2 linked regions of the Hahella chejuensis KCTC 2396 genome follow. Each later gene encodes a partner of the first gene's protein in a complex. Links are inferred from orthologs where the notes say so. Each region holds a gene or a part of one and is shown on either strand. Other genes may lie near its edges. The genes, in order: HCH_RS02075 and cheY.

What was found.
Region 2: the proteins of HCH_RS02075 (region 1) and cheY are in contact, whole or in part, in a solved structure (PDB 1A0O), measured with the Escherichia coli proteins. The link is inferred for Hahella chejuensis KCTC 2396 from one-to-one orthologs.

Annotation. Positions count from the first base shown.
Region 1 is NC_007645.1:463,376-466,640, reverse strand. What follows is about bases 84-3,025. They hold HCH_RS02075 (chemotaxis protein CheA), read right to left. Parts: upstream 2,628-3,025; coding sequence 540-2,627; downstream 84-539. Other genes in these bases: HCH_RS02070 (response regulator), read right to left, coding at 2,656-3,018; HCH_RS02080 (chemotaxis protein CheW), read right to left, coding at 84-556. Also shown: HCH_RS02085 (methyl-accepting chemotaxis protein), read right to left, coding at 1-1; more of HCH_RS02080, read right to left, coding at 47-83. UniProt on the Escherichia coli protein: Involved in the transmission of sensory signals from the chemoreceptors to the flagellar motors. CheA is autophosphorylated; it can transfer its phosphate group to either CheB or CheY.
Region 2 is NC_007645.1:5,316,754-5,319,772, reverse strand. Bases 178-2,873 are described here. They hold cheY (chemotaxis response regulator CheY), read left to right. Parts: upstream 178-1,180; coding sequence 1,181-1,567; downstream 1,568-2,873. Other genes in these bases: HCH_RS23190 (chemotaxis protein CheA), read left to right, coding at 2,390-2,873; HCH_RS23195 (protein phosphatase CheZ), read left to right, coding at 1,587-2,378; HCH_RS23205 (RNA polymerase sigma factor FliA), read left to right, coding at 272-1,009. In the rest of the region: HCH_RS23210 (MinD/ParA family protein), read left to right, coding at 1-114; more of HCH_RS23190, read left to right, coding at 2,874-3,019. UniProt on the Escherichia coli protein: Involved in the transmission of sensory signals from the chemoreceptors to the flagellar motors.

The sequences.
Region 1 (3,265 bases):
TGTCCTTCCCCGATATCCTAAGGTTATTGTTGTTCCCGTCCGGCTCTCACGCGGTTTTCTCCACTTCCATTCCCAAAGCTCGGATCAAGTCCAACATGACGATCATGCGTCCGTCATACTCGACCACGCCTTGAGCGAATTGCGTCGCTTTGCGTTTGCGTAATTCCGGTGAGGGTTGAATTTTGCTGGAGGGAAAGCGGACCACGTCGTTCAACGCGTCAATAACGGCACCGCGCACCCGTTCTCTTCCCCCGGAGTCGAAAGCGAACATCACCACGACGGTGTGCTTGTTGTATTCCAGTTTGGTCAGTCCGATACGTTTGCGCAGATCGATGATCGGTACGATAGCGCCGCGCACGTTGATCAAGCCGCACTCCCAGGGTTCTGCGTAAGGCACCCGCGTCACTGGTTCCCAGGCGCGAATTTCCTTCACCAGCATAATCGGCGCGGCGTATTCTTCGTCCGCCAGACTGAACGTCAGATATTCATTTTCCTGTTCCGCCTGATGCTCCGCATCCTGCTCTTCTTCAAGGGGTTGTTTAACCTGCATCTGCATAGCTGACTTCCGAATCTTTTTGCAGTTGCGACAGACCGCTGACATCCAGAATCAGCGCAACTCTGCCGTCTCCGAGAATCGTGGCCGCCGATACGCCCGGTATCATGCGGTAATTCTCTTCGAGGGATTTGATGACGATTTGCTGCTGGCTGAGCAGCTCATCCACAAACAAGCCAAAACGTCGGCTTTCATGCTCAACGATCACAATAATGCCATCCGTAAGCGGCTTGGATTTTTTGCTTTCGTTCTGCGCGGCGTCCAGGGCCTCCGATAACCGCAATACAGGCAGATAGGCGCCGCGCAGTTTGATAGTCTCATGGGTTCCCGCCACCCGGTTGATCATGGAGGGGTCGGGTTGCAGGGACTCAATGATGGTCACCAGCGGAATCACGTAAAGCTCTTCGCCCAGCGAAATCAGCTGACCGTCCATGATGGCGAGCGTCAAAGGCAGCCGTATAGTGAAACGCGTACGCCGATTCAGTTCAGACTCCACCTGAATACTGCCGCCGAGGCTTTGCACATTGCGCTTCACCACGTCCATGCCGACGCCGCGGCCGGACAGGTCGCTGGCTTCCTCTTTGGTGGAAAAGCCTGGCAGGAATATCAGCTCGAAAATCTGCGCTTCGCTGAGAATCGCGTCGCCGGCGATCAGCCCCTTGCGCTTGGCTTTGGACAGCAACACCTGCGGGTCCAGGCCTTTGCCGTCGTCCTCCACTTCGATCACGATGTTGCCGACCTGATGGTACGCGCGAAGGTACACGGAGCCATGTTCGGGCTTGCCTTTGGCGGTGCGGTCCGCCGGACTCTCAATGCCATGGTCCACGCTATTGCGCACCAGATGCACCAGGGGGTCGGTGATCTTTTCAATAACGGTTTTGTCGACTTCGGTGTTTTCTCCGCTGAGCATCAGTTCAATGTCTTTGCCCAGTTGTCGACTCAAGTCCCGCACCATGCGCGGAAAGCGATTAAAACAGAAGGAAATCGGCAGCATGCGAATTTGCATGACGCCTTCTTGCAACGCCCGGGTCTGACGTTTCAACTGGGTCAATCCCTGCAACAGCTTTTCCATACCCTGCAAGGCTTCGTCCTCGCTGAGCATGTTCAACATGGACTGGGTGATCACCAGCTCGCCCACCATATTGATCAGCGCATCCACTTTTTCCAGATCGACGCGGATGGACTGACTTTCCGCCACCATAGCCGGCTTATTCTGCTTCGCAGCGGGACTGGCTCCCTTATCCGACGCTTGCGCCTGCTCATCCACCGGGGCGGAAGGCTCCGCAAGGGTTTCCATCGCCTGTTGCGATGGCGCCGATTGCGCTTTGGGGATGGGCACAATCGCCATGTCGCACTCGTCTTCCACCCAGGCGAAAGCGTCGTCGATCTGGGCTTTGTCCACTGGCCGACGCAGCCTCACAGTCCACCCCAGGTAACTGTTAAGCGGCTCGAAATGCTCCCAGTCCGGCAGCGCGCTGAGGTCGCATTCAATCTCCGCGTCGCCTTCCGCCAGCGCCGCGACTTCCCTGGCCAGACGCAAAGGGTCATTGCCCCGTTGCATCATTTCTTTATGCGGCGTGAACACAACGCGCCAACCGCTGACGCCATCATCCGCATCGAACGACTCCGCAGCCGGCGCTGCTCCGCTGTCGGTAAAGGCCGCGTTGGACGTCGTCAGCGAGGCTTGATCCTGGGAAATGGCTTCGAGCTTGGATTTGTGCTGGGTGAATTCCTCTTCGGGGATATTTTCACTGGCTTTGGCGGAAGACAACAGCAGGCGCATGGCGTCCACGGACTCCAACAGCACGTCCACGATGGGCTGGGTCAGACGGCGTTTGCCGGCGCGGACCTCGTCGAGCAGGTTTTCCATTACATGGGTGTAGGCCGCCACCTGGGAAAATCCGAAAGTGGCGCTTCCCCCCTTTATGGAGTGGGCGGCGCGGAAAATAATGTTGATGGATTCAGGATCGGGCGCGTCAAGATCCACTTCCAAGAGGCTCGCCTCTATGGTGTTGACGGCTTCAAAGCTTTCTTCAAAAAAGACATCGTGAAAGCGAGAGAGGTCCATGCTCATGCGTCTCTCCTAAGCCGGCTTCAGCCGGTTATCCCAAGACTTTTTTTACCGTGGCGACCAGTTGATCCGGGTTGAATGGTTTGACGATCCACCCTGTGGCGCCCGCCGCTTTGCCTTCCGCTTTTTTATCCGCGCCGGACTCCGTGGTCAGCATTAACAACGGGGTGAATTTGTAAGCGCCTTCCGCACGAAGGTTTTTGATCAGGGAGATGCCGTCCATGACGGGCATGTTAACGTCGGTGATCACCAGATCATATTTGCCGGACTTCGCTTTGCTCAGCGCTTCCTGCCCGTTGGCGGCTTCATCAACTTGGTACCCGGCTCCCTTGAGAGTGAACGTCACCATCTGGCGCATAGAGGCGGAATCATCCACTGCGAGTATCTTTGCCATATAATCCCCAACACTTTTTTGAATGTGCGCAATAAACCGGTCAGGTTTCCCGAACTAACCCAGGTTACTGTCTTATACGGCTCAAACAGAATAACGGCTCAAAACTTAACCGGAACCTGAAATAAAAGCATAGCAGCATATTTAAAAATCACAGGGGCGAAGAATGCGAGGCGCACCGGTGTCACTAAAGGGCCGCGAAAGGCTTTGCGGCAAGGTTCAGCAAGTTGTAAAAGCGAAAACTTCCGCT
Region 2 (3,019 bases), 4.9 Mb from region 1 along the record:
GCCAAAGCGTCCCTGGCGTTCCGCCAACTGGCGCAGAAAGTGGATAACTGGCCGTTGCCGACGGCGCCGAGAGGTAATTTGGAATTCTTTGTGGAGCGTCTGGTGCACAGTTAGACATGCGCCGGACTGAATGTGAGGGCTCGCCCGGAGGCTATATCCCGGGCGCTTGCGATGAGGCGTGATGGTTGCTGCGCCGGACATATCCTCAAACACCCATGAGAACGTTTTTGTTGAAATCATCCGGTTTATTGCAGGCCTTGCGCGCAAATTCATGTCATTGGCGAATACTTATATGATGTATAGCGAGACGCGGGCGGAGCGCGCCGACACTCTGGTCAGGCAATACGCGCCTCTGGTCAAGCGCATCGCGCATCACCTGATCGCCCGTCTGCCCGCCAGCGTGCAGGTGGAGGATCTGATTCAGGCGGGCATGATCGGATTGCTGGAGGCCGCGCAGAAATACGACGCCGGCAAAGGCGCCAAATTTGAAACCTATGCGGGCATCCGCATTCGCGGCGCCATGGTGGACGAAATCCGTAAAGGCGATTGGGTGCCGCGCTCTGTGCACCGCAACGCCCGCAATATCGCGGAAGCGATACACACTATTGAAGCCCGCACCGGTCGCGACGCGTCGGATGCGGAAGTGGCGGCGGAGCTGGGCGTACCTCTGGAGCAATACCACGCCAGCCTGCGCGACGCCAGTTCGGGGAAGCTGTTCAGTCTGGAAGAGTTGGGCTTTCACGGGGAGGGCGGCTCTGACGATGAAACGTTAACCGCCGATAACCCCCTCAGCGATATCGAACAAAACGCCTTTCTGGAAAAATTGAGCGCCGCGATAGACGGTTTGCCGGAACGGGAGAAGCTGGTGCTGTCTCTCTACTATGACGAAGAACTCAACCTCAAGGAAATAGGCCAGGTGCTCTCAGTCAGCGAGTCCCGGGTCAGTCAGATTCATTCTCAGGCGACCTTGCGACTGCGATCCCGTCTCTCAGACTGGAAAAACAGCTAAATCAAGCCATTGCCGGTGCAGGTTAATGTTTTTTCGAAATCAGCATCCTGCGGTCATGTTTTCTAAAACAACTTGTATCAAAAAACTGGATAGTACGGCGCGACCAGCTAGACTTACTCAGTAGAGTAATGAAATCAAAGGGTTTCCAGCGTCGCCATTGTGGAGGTTACATTGGACAAGAACATGAAAATCCTCGTTGTAGATGACTTTTCAACAATGAGGCGGATTATTAAAAACCTGCTTCGGGATTTGGGCTTCACCAATACCGATGAAGCGGATGACGGGTCCACCGCGCTGCCGATGTTAAAAACCGGGAAGTTTGATTTTCTGGTCACGGACTGGAATATGCCTGGAATGACGGGAATCGAATTACTCCAGGCTGTTCGCGCCGATGAGAGTCTGAAAAACCTGCCGGTGCTCATGGTGACGGCGGAAGCCAAACGGGATCAGATTGTCGCAGCGGCGCAGGCGGGTGTTAACGGGTATGTGGTGAAGCCGTTTACTGCGGCCGTGTTGAAGGAAAAGATAGAAAAAATCTTCGAGCGGATCGACTCCTAATAAAACCGCAGGAATTACTATGACCAATGAACAGCAGCCACCATCCTCCTCCCAAGAGGACATCGAGGCGCGCTTGAGCGAGCAGGCGGCGAGCTTGATGGAACACGTCAGCAAGGGGGACTTTGGCGAAGCGTTGCGGGTAATTTCCGACCTTAATGACACTCGGGACCGCACGCTGTACTACGAAGTGGGCAAGTTGACCCGTTCGTTGCACGAAGCCATACGCAATTTCAATATCGACATGGGCAACGTGAAGATGAATCAGCAGGAGGAAATGTCGAAGATCGCCGACGCCTCCGATCGTCTTTCCTATGTGGTCGATATGACCAACAAAGCCGCCAATAAAACCATGGATATGGTGGAAGCGAGTATGCCTGTGGCGGTGGAAATGAAGCAGGAGGCCCATGAACTCAAGGAAGCCTGGGCGCGGTTGCGGCGGCGGGAAATGGACCCTTCGGAATTCCGCGAGCTGTACAAGCGCATCGATAAGTTTCTGGTGGATCTGGCTGCTAACAGCGACAAGGTGTACACCAATCTGTCGGAAATACTATTGGCTCAGGACTTTCAGGATCTTACCGGACAGGTCATCAACAAGGTCACCGGTCTGGTCAGGGAAGTGGAGGTGAATCTGGTCAAACTGGTCGCCATGGCGGGCAAGGTTGACCGCATAACAGGCATTCAGCACGAGCTGAGAGCCGAAGAAGAATCGATTACAAAAGGGCACGGCCCGCAGATCCAGACCGAAGGACGCTCAGATGTCGTCGCCAGCCAGGACGACGTGGACGACCTTCTTTCCAGCCTTGGTTTCTGAGGAGCACATGAATGGGGTTTGAAGCGGACGAAGAAATCCTGCAGGACTTTCTAGTCGAAGCGGGAGAAATTCTTGAACAGCTCTCAGAGCAGTTGGTGGAACTGGAGCAGAACCCGGACGACCGCGATCTGCTGAACGCCATTTTCCGTGGGTTTCACACCGTCAAAGGCGGCGCCGGTTTCCTTCAGTTGGACGCCTTGGTGGAATGCTGTCACGTGGCGGAAAACGTCTTCGACCTGTTGCGTAACGGTCAGCTCAGCGTCGACTCCGAATTGATGGATGTCGTGTTGCAGGCGCTGGACGCGGTCAACGAAATGTTTTCCCAAGTGAAGATGCGGGAAGAGTTGACCCCCGCCGCTCCCGAACTCATGGCCGCCCTGGAGCGGCTGGCCAGCGGCGAATCCGCCTCTGTGGCGGAAGAGGCTGAAGAGCCCGCCGAAGAACCCATTGAAGAGCGCGAAGAAGCCGCTGAGGAAGCTGAAGCCCCTGTAGCGTCCTCGGAAGGCGATATCACCGACGACGAATTCGAGAATCTGCTTAACGCCCTGGATGATGAAGAAGGCGGAGAGAAAGCGGAGGCGAGCGAATCGAAAGACGAAGGCGACGAAATCACGGAAGACGAATTCGAAAAACTGCTGGAT